3 regions of the Rhizobium sp. KDH_Rht_773_N genome follow, and region 2 is predicted to be linked to each of the others. Evidence: riboswitches for the same ligand, from Rfam matches in the RefSeq annotation. Region 2 holds a riboswitch; each other region holds the start of a gene.
What was found. A riboswitch is a leader RNA that binds a small molecule or an ion and turns the genes downstream of it on or off. The one in region 2 is predicted to bind cobalamin.

Region 1 (4,627 bases), 1.2 Mb from region 2:
GCCTCGACATCAGCATCGTAGCGGGCGGCGGCCTTGAAGGAGACGGCGCGCGACAGCACGCGGCCATCCACCTCCGGCAGCGCCACATTCATGCCGAGATCGCGGGCCGACAGCCCCTGCGAGGAACCGGCCCAGGCCTCCCGCGACGAGGCGGAAAAGATCGCCTGCAGCACGACGGCGTCATTGGCCTCCAGCACCGTCGGCTCGCGATCGGCGCCGGGTGCAGAGACGGCAAAGCCTGTCGTGTTGATGACGACGTCGGGTTTGAGCTCGGCGAAGATAGATTCGAGGATACCTTTGGAGATGGGGTCCTTGAGGCTGTAGGCAAAGACCGGCAGCGGCCGCAGGCCCTGCGCCTGCAGGGCTTCGATCAGGGCTTCGACGGGGCGGGTTTCGCCGCTCTGCACGAGGGCGCGGTAGAAGGCGATGGCGACGATGGGCAACGACCGTCCCTTCTCCCCGTCGGGGGTCCGAAGGACGGGTCGAGACCCGCGGCTCGACCCCGGTCGGTGGCCCGAAGGGTCGGATGAGGGGGCCACCCCACAAACGTCTGCATCGTGTTCCTGTTGCTCACTCCTTGCGTCGCTCGCCCCCCTCATCTGCCCTGTCGGGCATCTTCTCGCCGCTGGGGCGAAGACCGAACCGGCAAACTCCTTCCACTCCTCAACCCCAACCAGCCCCCGCCCCGGCCACCAGATCCCCGCCTTCATCAGCGGCGCTGATGGCGCCGGCTTCTCCTCGCCGGAGAGCATCGCCGCCGCATAGGCGAGAAAGCCCCGCGCATTGGCATCCCCGCCCTCGATCAGATAGGCCCAGAGCGCGTTCAGATCCTCCAGCGCCACATTCGAAAACGGCGTCAGCCCCGCATCCGGCTTGCTGTCGCCCGGCAGCACCGCAATCAGCGCCCCGCTGCGCGCGGCGGCCGCATGCAGCGCCTCCAGCGCATAGTGAAAATAGCTCGCCCCGCCGAGCGCCCGCACGATGATGAGTTTCGCATGCCGCGCCGTGCGTTCCACATAGGTATCGACCGACATCGGATGTTTCAGGCTCATCAGGCTCGCAAGCCGCAGGGAATAGCCCGCCGCGCCGGCATGTGCCGCGGCAATCGCCGCAAGCTCGGTATCGGCGGCCGACAGGAACAGGATATCGCCCGGCGACTGGCCGAGGTCGATCGCCTCGTCCCCGTCGCTGATCGTTCCCTGCTGGGCGAGAAGCAGATGCATTCAATATCCTCAGACGAGCGCTTCGATCGCCTTGCGCACCGCGTCCTGGTCCATCTCGTGCAGGCCGATGACGACGAGGCGTGTATTGCGCGTTTCACCCGGCGCCCAGGCGCGGTCGAAATACTGGTCGACGCGCGCCCCCACGGCCTGCAGCTGCAGGCGCATCGGCTTGCCGGAAACATCGACGAAGCCCTTCAGGCGCAGCACGTCATGTTCGGCGATGATGCCCTTCAGCTTCTCGACGAAGCCGGCCGCATCCGGGACGGCACCGAGTTCGACGACGAAACTGTCGAATTCGTCATGGTCGTGCGGCTCGCCGTCCTCATGCTCCAGCTCGTGATGGGACTTGCGGTTGCCGATATCGTCTTCCGTGCCGATGCCGAGGCCGAGCAGCACGCCGGCCGGCACCTCGCCGTTCCTGGCCTCGATCATCACGGGCTTGCGGGCGATGCGCGAGGCGACTTCGCTCTTCACGCGGCCAAGCCCGTCGGCATCGATCAGATCGGTCTTGTTGAGCACGATCAGGTCGGCGCAGGTCAGCTGGTCCTCGAACAGTTCCTCGATCGGGCTTTCGTGATCGAGCGATTCGTCCGCCGCGCGGCGCGCATCGACGGCATCGTGGTCGTCGGCAAAACGCCCGGCGGCAACAGCCGCGCTATCGACCACGGTGATGACGCCGTCGACGGTCACTTCGCTGCGGATGTCAGGCCAGTTGAAGGCGGCGACGAGCGGCTGCGGCAGGGCAAGGCCCGAGGTTTCGATGACGATATGGTCCGGGCGCTGGTCGCGCTCCAGAAGCTTCGTCATGGTCGGGATGAAATCGTCGGCCACCGTGCAGCAGATGCAGCCGTTGGTCAGCTCGATAATGTCGTCCTCGGTGCAATTCTCCGCCCCGCAGCCCTTCAGCACGTCGCCGTCGACGCCGAGATCGCCGAACTCGTTGATGATGAGCGCGATCTTCCTGCCGCCGGCATTGGTGAGCAGGTTGCGGATCATGGTCGTCTTGCCGGCGCCGAGAAAGCCGGTAATGACGGTTGCGGGAATTTTCTGCTGCATGGTCTAACCCTTCATTTTCAGCGGCAGTCCGGCCGCGATGAAATACACGTCGTCGGCTTGCGCCGCGATCATCTGGTGCAGCCGTCCGGCATGGTCGCGAAACTCGCGCGCCATGCGGTTCTCCGGCACGATGCCGAGGCCGACTTCATTGGAAACGATGACGAGCCGCGCCTTTGCCCGCGGCAGGAAGGCGGCAAGCGCGGCCGACCGGGCGGCGATATCGCCCCCCTCCATCATCAGGTTGGTCAGCCACAGCGTCAGGCAATCAACGAGGATTGCCCGGCCCTCGCCGTCGATGGCGGCAAGCCGCTCGGCAAGATCGAGCGGCTCCTCATGCGTGGTCCAGGCGGGGCCGCGATCGGCCCTGTGCTGGTCGATACGCGCCTGCATCTCGTCGTCCCAGGCCCGGCCGGTGGCGACGTAATGGCGTTCGAGGCCGCTTTCGGTGACGAGGTTTTCGGCGAAGCGAGATTTGCCGGAACGGGCGCCGCCGAGGATGAAGGTTGTGGTCATGACAATGCGGCCTGTCGAGAATGGGCGCGGCCCTCTCTGCTTCCCTCATTCCTGTGCTTGTCACAGGAATCCAGCGTGCCCAAGTCCTTGGGCACGAGAGACTCGTTCAACGATGGCATAGATTCATTCACGGCGCAGACGCGCCGTGGCTGGATTCCTGTGACAAGCACAGGAATGAGGGAGGAGAGGAAAGCGCGCGCCAGGGGCCTACCACCATCAGGCGCCAGAACCCCATTACCGACGGGCGTCGAAACACCACCCCCACATCGCACCACACGAGGCAGCGCCGAATCGCATTCTTCAGCCAAGACAACCTCCGTGCTGGCAGCGGGCAAGATACCCAGATTGGGCATTATGCCCGGCACGGATGGCAGGTCTCCTGGCTCGCAGCTATCGGCCCCGACCGGGGCGACCTTTCCGGTCGCCCCTGATCGTGCCAGCGGATCCGCCTCGCCTTCCCGGCTGCCTGTCGTGAAAAGGCGGACGATTCGTAGAAATAGAGGCGTCCTGCCCCGGCTGATCACGATGCATTTCCAGTGGCTTTTCCGGCACCTGCTCCGCCTTGCCCGCCCGCGGAATGCGAGGCCGTCGGCGCAGCGGCGCACATGCCGGACGGAAGACCCTGACTGCTCTACAGTCGCGGGGTCGGCTGTGATGAAGGCGCCCGGCTTGGGTCCGCCCCGTCACATTCCCTTTTCATCCGGAAGGCGCAAGCCGATCCGGAACCATCCATTATGTGGTTTCATGGTTAGGCGCGCGCAACCCCCGTGTCAATTGCCGGCCGATGTGCCAAAGCCGCTCATCTCGACTTACACTACCAAGATTATCGAGTTTATTCAAAAACTTACGTCATAAAAACTTTACCGCCCAGCCGGTATTTTGCCGCAATTGCCGCTCATGCGGATGCCGGCTCCGCCCTTGACCCCCACTCATGCCGCCTAGTTTTCCCATGATGCTCTCCCGAATGGATATCCGCCGTTTCCGGCCCCTCACCACCATTTTCGATTTGGGACGCCTGCGGGCGCTCGTGCGCCACAGCGAAATGGGCATGGTCTTTGCCGGCGCGCTCGTCGGCATCGCCTCGGGGCTTGCGGTCACGGCCATGAGCTATGTCTCGGAACAGATGCACAGGCTGATCTTCGGCATTGACGGGACGGCAAGGCTCAGCGCCTCGCAGATCGACAGCAAGTTCCTGCTGATGACCGCCCCGATTGCCGGCGGCGCCCTGCTCGGCCTGCTGATCTTCATCCTCGCCAGATGGCGCAAGAAACCGATGGTCGATCCGGTCGAGGCCAACGCGCTGCATGGCGGCCGCCTGTCGCTGACCGACAGCATCCTCGTCGCCGTCCAGAATCTCGTGTCCAACGGCTTCGGCGCGTCCGTGGGGCTGGAGGCCGGCTATACGCAGCTTGCCGCCGGCATCGCCTCGAAATTCGGCCTGAAGCTGCAGCTGCGCCGCGCCGATCTGCGCGTTCTCGTCGGCTGCGGCGCGGCCGGCGCCATCGCCGCCGCCTTCAACGCGCCGCTGACGGGCGCCTTCTACGCCTTCGAGCTGATCGTCGGCACCTACACGATCGTCTCGCTGACACCCGTCGTTGTCGCGGCCCTCGTCGCCACGCTGGTCGCGCGGCTGCTGGCCGGCAGCGATTTCGTCATCGATGTCGGCAGCTTCGGCGCCGTCCAGCCGGCCGATTACGTGCCGGCCATCGCGCTTGGCGCCTTCTGCGCCGGCATCGGCATTCTCATCATGCAGGGCGTCTCCTTCGTCGAGGAACTGGCGCGCAAGAGTTCCATCGCGCTGCCCTTCCGCCCGGCGCTCGGCGGCATCATCGTCG
Region 2 (4,627 bases):
TTCGGTGCCGACCGGCTGCAGATCGCGCCCTCCTGCTCGCTGCTGCATGTGCCGATCGATCTGGAACTGGAGACCGGGCTTGATGGTGAGCTGAGATCGTGGCTCGCCTTCGCGACCCAGAAACTGGACGAAATTGCAGCGCTCGGCAATGCCGGCAATGCTTCCGGGGCGATTGCGGCCGCCTCGCAGGCCGTCGCCTCGCGGGCTCGATCCGCGCGCGTGCATGACCAGAAAGTCAGGCAGCGCGTCGGCGCGATCGATGCGGCGATGAAGACACGCGGCAGTGCCTTTGCCGAGCGGACAGGCCTGCAGGAGCGTAAACTTCGGCTGCCGCTCTTTCCAACGACGACGATCGGCTCCTTCCCGCAGACGTCGGACGTGCGAAAATCCCGCTCGGCCTTCACCAGGGGCACGATCAGCGAGACAGAGTACGATGCCTTCCTGAAAAAGGAGACCGAAGCGGCGATCCGCTGGCAGGAAGAGATCGGCCTCGACGTGCTCGTCCACGGCGAATTCGAGCGTAACGACATGGTGCAGTATTTCGGCGAGCAGCTTTCCGGCTTTGCCTTCACGCAGCATGCCTGGGTGCAGAGTTACGGCTCGCGCTATGTCCGCCCGCCCATCATCTTCGGCGACGTCTCCCGCCCCGCACCGATGACGGTGGAATGGTGGCGTTATGCGCAATCGCTGACGCAAAAGCCGGTCAAGGGCATGCTGACCGGGCCGGTGACGATCCTCAACTGGTCCTTCGTGCGCGACGATCTCTCGCGTGCCGATGTCAGCCGGCAGATCGCGCTCGCGATCCGTGACGAGGTGCTCGATCTCGAACGGGCCGGCGCGGCGATGATCCAGATCGACGAGGCCGCCCTTCGCGAAGGTCTGCCGCTGCGCAAGGCCGATTGGAAGACCTATCTCGACTGGGCTGTCGAAAGTTTTCGCCTGTGCTCATCCGGCGTATCGGACGAAACGCAGATCCACACGCATATGTGCTATTCGGAGTTCAACCAGATCATCGATGCGATTGCGGCGATGGATGCCGACGTGATCTCGATCGAGACCTCACGGTCGAAGATGGAACTGCTGGAGGCCTTCCGCAGCTACAAATATCCGAACGAGATCGGCCCCGGCGTCTACGACATCCATTCGCCCCGCGTTCCCGAAGTCGAGGAGATGACCGAACTCCTGACGCTGGCGCGCCAGCGTCTGACGGATGGGCAGCTCTGGATCAATCCGGATTGCGGATTGAAGACGCGCAAGTGGGAAGAGGTTCGCCCGGCGCTCGTCAACATGGTCGCTGCCGCAAGGCTGCTGCGTGGGGCGGCAGCATCGACCCACTCCTGAGCGTCCAAGTGATTCCCGGAAGCCGGCGATCTGCCGGCTTCCACCCGCAAGCCCTCCTCCGCAGCCTGCTTTCTTTAAGCATCCGTTAACCACGTTTTTCACAGGAATGCAGCGATTTCAAACATGCCGTAACGCGATGCACAAACCATCCGTTGACGCAAACCGGGATTCGCGTACTATATCTAGTGTTCAAGGTTCTTTCGATTCGCGAGAGTCGAGGGCTAAGACGGGAATACGGTGCGTTTCGCCATGACGGCGCGACAAGGCCGTAGCTGCCCCCGCAACTGTAAGCGGCGAGCAACTGTCCGATTTCAGGTCACTGAGGCATGAAGCTTTGGGAAGGCTGGGGGCAGGGTGCTTCGACCCGCGAGCCAGGAGACCTGCCTTGAACGAGATGTCCACGGGCGGGGTGTCCGGAAGGTCGCGTAGATGTCAGGCGGAGAAATCCGCATCCGTTGCGCTGCCCCCGAACGTCCGCATGAACACTTCGGGGTTGAAGTCATGTCGAGAGCATCAAAACCGCCGCCTGCGCAGATCCTGCGGGGAAGAGTGTTCGGCGTGTAATACGCCCATTTGCCAGATCCATATCAAGCGTTGCCTCGGACGCCGCAAGGCGCCCGATCCCGGTATTGCGTCCGGAATCCATTGACATCACGAGGAACATGATGAGCGTTACCGTTTACAGCAAGCCTGCCTGCGTACAGTGCACCGCTACCTACCGCGCCCTCGACCGTCTGGGCGTCGACTATCAGATCATCGATATTTCCGAGGATGCCGACGCGCTCGATCGCGTGCGCGGCATGGGCTACATGCAGGTCCCGGTCGTCGTTGCCGGCGACAGCCACTGGGCGGGTTTCCGTCCCGACATGATCAGCGCGCTCTCCTGAGCGGAGAGGAGCGATGGGCCTGATCGTCTATTTTTCCAGCCGGTCCGAGAATACCCATCGTTTCGTCGAGAAGCTGGGACTGCGCGCGGCGCGCATTCCCCTCGGCGCTGAAGACATCCACGTTCACGAACCCTATGTGCTGATCTCGCCCACCTATTGCGGCGACGGCGGCCCGGGAATCGTGAAGGGAGCCGTGCCCAAGCAGGTGATCCGCTTCCTCAACGACGCGGAAAACCGCTCCAACATCCGCGGCGTGATTGCTGCGGGCAACAGCAATTTCGGCGAGACCTACGGGCTTGCCGGCGACGTGATCTCGCAGAAGTGCCGGGTGCCGTATCTCTACCGGTTCGAGCTTCTGGGAACTGCCGAGGATGTCGCCAATGTCAAAAACGGGATGGGACGATTTTGGACACGGGAACAAGCCTGACGCGAGATGCGGGCGCAAAGCCGCTGAAGGCGGCCGAAGCGCTGGACTACCACGCGCTGAACGCGATGCTGAACCTCTATGACGATGAGGGAAAGATCCAGCTCGACAAGGACCGCATGGCGGCCAAGCAGTATTTCCTGCAGCATGTGAACCAGAACACGGTGTTCTTCCACAATCTTCGGGAGAAGCTCGATTATCTCGTAACTGAAGGCTATTACGAGCAGGACGTGCTCGACCAGTATTCTTTCAATTTTGTGCGTGACCTGTTCGACCAGGCCTATGCCAAGAAGTTCCGTTTTCCGACCTTCCTCGGCGCCTTCAAATATTACACCAGCTATACGCTGAAGACTTTCGACGGCAAGCGCTACCTGGAGCGTTATGAAGACCGTATCTGCATGGTGGCGCTGACGCTGGCCGGGGGCAACGAGCAGCTCGCCCGCGATCTGGTCGAAGAGATCATCACCGGCCGTTTCCAGCCGGCAACGCCGACCTTCCTCAATGCCGGCAAGAAACAGCGCGGCGAGCTCGTCTCGTGCTTCCTGCTGCGCGTCGAAGACAATATGGAATCGATCGGCCGCTCCATCAATTCCGCACTGCAGCTTTCCAAGCGCGGCGGCGGCGTGGCGCTGTCCTTGACGAACATCCGTGAAGCCGGTGCGCCGATCAAGCAGATCGAGAACCAGTCCTCCGGCATCATTCCCGTCATGAAGCTGCTGGAAGACAGTTTCTCCTATGCCAACCAGCTCGGTGCGCGGCAGGGGGCGGGCGCCGTCTATCTCAACGCGCATCACCCCGATATCATGCGCTTCCTCGATACCAAGCGCGAAAATGCCGACGAGAAGATCCGCATCAAGACGCTGTCGCTCGGCGTCGTCGTGCCCGACATCACCTTCGAGCTCGCCAGGAACAACGAGGATATGTACCTCTTCTCGCCCTATGACGTGGAGCGGGTCTATGGCGTGCCCTTCACCGAAATCTCGGTGACGGAGAAGTATCGCGAGATGGTGGCGGATGCCCGTATCACCAAGAAGAAGATCAAGGCGCGCGAATTCTTCCAGGTGATCGCCGAGATCCAGTTCGAGAGCGGCTATCCCTACATCATGTTCGAAGACACGGTGAACCGGGCAAACCCGATCGACGGCCGCATCACCATGAGCAATCTCTGCTCGGAAATCCTGCAGGTGAGCGAGGCGAGCACCTTCAACGACGACCTGTCCTACAAGCATCTCGGCAAGGATATTTCCTGCAATCTCGGCTCGCTCAACATCGCCATGGCGATGGATTCATCCGATTTCGGCAAGACGATCGAAACCTCGATCCGGGCGCTGACGGCCGTTTCCGACATGAGCCATATTTCCTCGGTTCCGTCGATCGAAAAGGGCAATGACGACAGCCACGCCATCGGCCTGGGACAGATGAACCTGCACGGATATCTCGCCCGCGAGCGCATCCACTACGGTTCGGAAGAGGGCGTCGATTTCACCAATATCTATTTCTATACGGTGACCTATCACGCGCTGCGCGCCTCCAACCGCCTGGCGGTCGAGCGTGGTTCAAGCTTCAAGGGTTTCGAGAAGTCGAAATATGCCTCGGGCGACTATTTCGACAAATATACCGAGCAGGAATGGAAGCCGGCGACCGAGAAGGTGCAGGCGCTGTTTGACGGCGCCGGCATTCATATTCCGACGCGGGAAGACTGGCTGGAGCTGAAGAAGGCCGTCATGGCCTCCGGGCTCTATAATCAGAACCTGCAGGCCGTGCCGCCGACGGGCTCGATCTCCTACATCAACCACTCGACCTCCTCGATCCACCCGATCGTGTCGAAGATCGAGATCCGCAAGGAAGGCAAGATCGGCCGCGTCTATTATCCCGCGCCGTTCATGACCAACGACAATCTCGACTATTACGAGGACGCCTACGAGATCGGACCGGAGAAGATCATCGATACCTACGCGGCGGCCACCCGGCATGT
Region 3 (4,627 bases), 1.8 Mb from region 2:
GGCTGCCGGATCGTGGATCGAGCAGGGGCCGATGATGACGAGCTGGCGGTCGTCCTTGCCTGTCAGGATATTGTGGATCGTGTCGCGCGTGCCGGTCACGGTCTCGGTGACGGCGCGGTCGCGCGGGATTTCCGAGAGGATGTCGGCAGGCTTGGTCAGCGGGGTGATCTCGACAATGCGCAGATCATCAATGGTATCGGTCACGGTATGCTCTCCTGTTTGGTCATACCGTGCGGAACAAAAAAGCCGCCAGGTAGACTAGCGGCTGTTCGGGTTGTCGTCGCGTTAGTTTCGGTTACGCACAGACCCGCATCCGCTGGAAGCAGCGGTACGAATAAAATCGCGATGCGTAAACGGACGAAATCGACATGCCGCCTATGTAGACATGCGAACTGGAATTGTCACGCGGAATCTGTGAGGAAAAATGACGGGTCCGTGAAGTTTTCAGCGGCTTTCCGCCATTGCCTCTTCCGGATGCCGGTTCTTGCGGCGCCGCGTCGTCAGTTCCTCGCCGGCATTGGCGGGCAGGCGCAGGAAGGTGATGCAGGCAAGCGCCGAGATCGTCGCCACGATGAAGAAGGCGATGTGGAAATCGCCGACCGTGAGCCTGCCGCCATGGAAGCTTGCGGAGACTTCCAGGATCGTGCCGGCCACGGCAACGCCCATGGCCATGGAGATGCGTTGCGCCACGGCATTGATGGCGGTTGCCTGGCTGCTGTCCGCCTCGTCCACATCGCCGAAGGCCATGGCGTTGACGCCCGAGAAGGCCATGGAGCGCAGCAGGCCGCCGACGAGAAGACAGCCCATGATGACGTAGACAGGCGTTTCGGCGGTGAAGAAGCCGTTGATGCCCAGGAAGATCGCCGCCAGGAAGGTCGTCAGCGCGATGACGTTGCGGAAGCCGAAGGCATTGTAGGTGCGCGATGCCGCGAATTTCGAGCCCATGGAGCCGAGCGCGCTGACGAAGGTGATCGAGCCGGACTGCAGCGGCGTCAGCCCGAAACCGAGCTGCAGCATCAGCGGCAGGAGGAAGGGCAGCGCGCCAAGCCCCATGCGGAAATTCGAAGCGCCGAGAATCGCCGCCCGGAACATCGGATAACGGAACATTTTCGGATCGAGCAGCGGATGCGGCGTGCGTTTCGCATGCACGAAATAGAGGATGCCGGAGAGGATGCCGACGGCGACGGTGACATAGCCGTAGACGATGGGAACGGCCGGCAGGCTGATGACGGAAATGCCGAAGACGAAACCGGCAAAACCTATCCCGGAAAGGAAGAAGCCCGGAAAATCCATCGGCTTGGGGCTGCGCGGCTCGACCGCCGGCAGGAAGCGGGTGACGAGAGCGATGCCGATAATGCCGATCGGCACGTTGATCCAGAAGATCCAGTGCCAGCTCAGATAGGTGGTCAGGAAGCCGCCGATCGGCGGCCCCATGATCGGGCCGATGAGCGCCGGTATGGTCAGCCAGGCCATGGCATTCACCAGCTGGTGACGTGGCGTGCCGCGCACGAGCAGCAACCGCCCGACCGGCGTCATCATCGAGCCGCCGGCGCCCTGGATGAGGCGGGAGATCACGAAGGCGGCGATGGAATTGGAAAAGGCGCAGGCGACCGAGCCGACCATGAACACGAAGATCGCCAGCCGGAAAACGTTGCGGGCGCCGAAGCGATCCGACATCCAGCCGCTGATCGGAATGAAGATCGCCAGCGCCACGAGGTAGCTCGTTACCGCAAGCTTGAGCGCGATCGGCGAGGTGCCGATATCGGCGGCAATGGCCGGCAGGCTGGTGGCAATCACGGTCGAATCCATCTGTTCCATGAACAGGGCGACCGCAAGGATCATCGGCGTTAGACGGGACACGGGCAACCGGAATGCAACGGGATGGGATTCGGCGCCTTCGGCACCGGTCGGATTCTGGCTTCCTTCTAGGCCAGCATTTTTAGCCTGTCCACGAAATCAATGTCGCAGCGGCTTGCCGTCGTGCCGTTTCCGCGCCATAGATCCGATTGTCAGGTGCCCGCCGTCACAGGCGGGAGAATCGGGAATCCGGTGCAAGGCCGGAACGTGCCCAACGCTGTAAGGCCGACGCCCGCCGCTTCATGACGCCACTGGCCGCAGGGCCGGGAAGGCAGCGGCCGGGCGGATGACGCCGAGTCAGAAGACCGGCCTGGCAAGATAGACCTAACCCGCGCGGACGGCGGGCGGTTGCGTTGTTGGGGATTTGACGATGCGACCCATTGACGATGCCGTTTGCCCGGCATCCGGTTTTTCTGCGGCCGAACGAGAGGCCGTCTATCACGCAATCATGACGCGGCGCGACGTGCGCGGCGAGTTCCTGCCCGATCCCTTGCCGGACGACCTGATCAGGCGGCTTCTGACGGCCGCCCATCACGCGCCTTCGGTCGGCTTCATGCAGCCGTGGAATTTCGTTCTGGTCAAAAGCGCCGAGGTGAGGGCGCGGGTGCGCGACGCATTCGTCAAGGCCAACGAAGAGGCCGCCCTGATGTTTGCGGCCGAACGGCGGCAGGCCTATCGCGCGCTGAAGCTTGAAGGAATCGTCGAGGCGCCGCTCGGCATCTGCGTCACCTGCGATCCCACCCGCAGCGGCAGCGTCGTGCTGGGGCGCACGCACAATCCGCGCATGGACAGCTATTCCACCGTCTGCGCCATCCAGAACCTGTGGCTTGCGGCACGAGCCGAAGGCGTCGGCATCGGCTGGGTCAGCATCTTTCGCGAGGGCGACCTGAAGCAGATTCTCGGCATACCCGATCATATCGAGGTCGTGGCCTGGCTCTGCGCCGGTTTCGTCGACCGGCTCTATGAAGAGCCGGAACTGGCGGTCAAGGGCTGGCGGCAGCGCCTGGCGCTGGAAGAGCTGGTCTTCCATGACGGCTGGGGGCAGGCGGCAGGCTAAGGCCGCGCCGTTTCCTACGGCTGCTGCTGCGGCTGCGGGCCTGTCACGGCCGGATTGGCGAGATCGATCTTGCCCTGATCGCCGGCAAGGAATTGCGGGCCGACCTGGCGAACCTTGGTTGCGGGATCGTAGGGGCGATCCGGCACCTGCGGCTGCGGCGGCGTATCCGCGGCCTTCGGGGCCTGAGTGCGGATCGTGGTGATCGAGCCCTGCGGCGCGGGCGCCGGCGCGGAGACCGTCTGGTTCCGGCGCATTTCCTCGTAATAGGCCGTCAGGTTGCAGGAGCAGGCGGATTTTTCGCCGGGCGGGCGGGTCTTGTAGGCGAAGGCGTTCTTCATCGCGCCATAGGGCGCGCCCGTCGCCGTCGAGATCATGTTTGCGGCTTCGGTGCTGGAAATATCGCGATAATAGAGTTCCGTCTCCACGCCGGGGCACATCTTGGCGCAGGTCGCGGCATCGCGGCCGAAATCGACCGAGGTGGCGTTGTTGCTGATCGGGAAGAAGCCGCCGTCGCAGGTGCGCACGCAGATGGTGCTGACGGGCGAGAGCATTTCGGCGCGCGGCAGGCCGTAGCGCTCACCGCCGCCGAGGGGAATGAACGTATCGCCGCGCATGGCCTGTTCCTCGATCGAGGGGGCCGGCGCATAGAGGTCGCCCTGTGCGGGTTCGCTGAAACTCTCGCTGTTGCAGCCATTGTCTTCAAGCGCGGCCAGCAGGCCTTCGCGGGCCGGATCGACAGCGGACTGGCGCAACGCGTCGCGGCGGTCCTGCAGGTAGCGGATATTGTCCACCATCTTTGCCTGCGCCTGTTCCAGCTCTTCGCAGAAACCGGCATTCTCGCCGCCGACGACGACCATGCTGCCGGACGTGCAGCCGTAGCGGCGCAGATCGCCGCGCACCTTGCGCAATTCCAGATTCTGTTCGGCCAGCGCGCCCGCATATTGGCGCATCTCGGTGCCGTTGGCATTGCCGATCACCTGCGGCAGGTCGGCAAGACGCCCGCGCAGATCCTCGCAGATCGCATTGGTCTGCGCCTCTGCGGGAACCGCGAATGCCAGAAAGAAGACGAGATACAGGTTTCGGCGCTTCACGACGTCGTTCCGGAGTGAGAAAATGCATCCATCGGCGAATTGCGGCTTCAATCCGCCGCGCTTTGTCTTAACGTATTTCCCTTAATAAGCTCGGATGAATTCCTAGCGCATTTTTGCGATCTTATCCAGAACACCCGATGCTCCGCTCCCGCCGCTCCCGCAATCGCGCGGGGCATCCGTGACAGCTAAACAGTTGATATGACAGATATCCCACGCGACATGCTTTCCCGCGCAGCCGCATCGGCAATGCCGCAGGGCAGACAGGGCCTTCACGTTTTCGTGGACGGCTGTTTCGAGCCCGGTTCCGGGCAGGGAGGATGGGCCTTCGTCGCCTACCGCGACGGCGCCGAAATCGCCGCAGGCTTCGGCGGCGCGGAGAATTCGGCCAATAACAGGATGGAACTGACCGCCGTGCTTGAGGCGGCGGCCTGGATCGGCGGCGCGGCGGCGGGCCTGCCGGCGCTGATCTGGTCCGATTCCGTCTACGTCGTCGAAGGCTGCAACCATTGGCGGGCGATCTGGCGGAACAACGGCTGGAAGAAGAGCAATCCAGGCGGCAAGGCCCGAAACCGGGCGATAGCGGATGCGGACCTCTGGAGGGCCGTCGATCTCAGGCTGTTGC

Region 1: another riboswitch for cobalamin. It lies ahead of cobU (bifunctional adenosylcobinamide kinase/adenosylcobinamide-phosphate guanylyltransferase); the one in region 2 lies ahead of nrdH (glutaredoxin-like protein NrdH).
Region 3: another riboswitch for cobalamin. It lies ahead of bluB (5,6-dimethylbenzimidazole synthase); the one in region 2 lies ahead of nrdH (glutaredoxin-like protein NrdH).

What each region holds. Positions count from the first base shown of each region.
Region 1 is NZ_CM129525.1:3,539,515-3,544,141, reverse strand. It holds gene cobN (cobaltochelatase subunit CobN) at 1-1,223, opposite strand, end outside; gene cobW (cobalamin biosynthesis protein CobW) at 1,233-2,279, opposite strand; gene cobU (bifunctional adenosylcobinamide kinase/adenosylcobinamide-phosphate guanylyltransferase) at 2,283-2,792, opposite strand; cobalamin riboswitch at 3,145-3,537, opposite strand; gene ACU8HS_RS17450 (chloride channel protein) at 3,745-4,627, shown strand, end outside.
Region 2 is NZ_CM129525.1:2,325,852-2,330,478, forward strand. It holds gene metE (5-methyltetrahydropteroyltriglutamate--homocysteine S-methyltransferase) at 1-1,341, shown strand, start outside; cobalamin riboswitch at 1,517-1,743, shown strand; gene nrdH (glutaredoxin-like protein NrdH) at 2,007-2,228, shown strand; gene nrdI (class Ib ribonucleoside-diphosphate reductase assembly flavoprotein NrdI) at 2,242-2,655, shown strand; gene nrdE (class 1b ribonucleoside-diphosphate reductase subunit alpha) at 2,634-4,627, shown strand, end outside.
Region 3 is NZ_CM129525.1:4,137,037-4,141,663, forward strand. It holds gene ACU8HS_RS20560 (3-deoxy-7-phosphoheptulonate synthase) at 1-204, opposite strand, end outside; gene ACU8HS_RS20565 (MFS transporter) at 445-1,842, opposite strand; cobalamin riboswitch at 1,995-2,185, shown strand; gene bluB (5,6-dimethylbenzimidazole synthase) at 2,228-2,914, shown strand; gene ACU8HS_RS20575 (DUF2865 domain-containing protein) at 2,929-4,005, opposite strand; gene ACU8HS_RS20580 (ribonuclease H family protein) at 4,204-4,627, shown strand, end outside.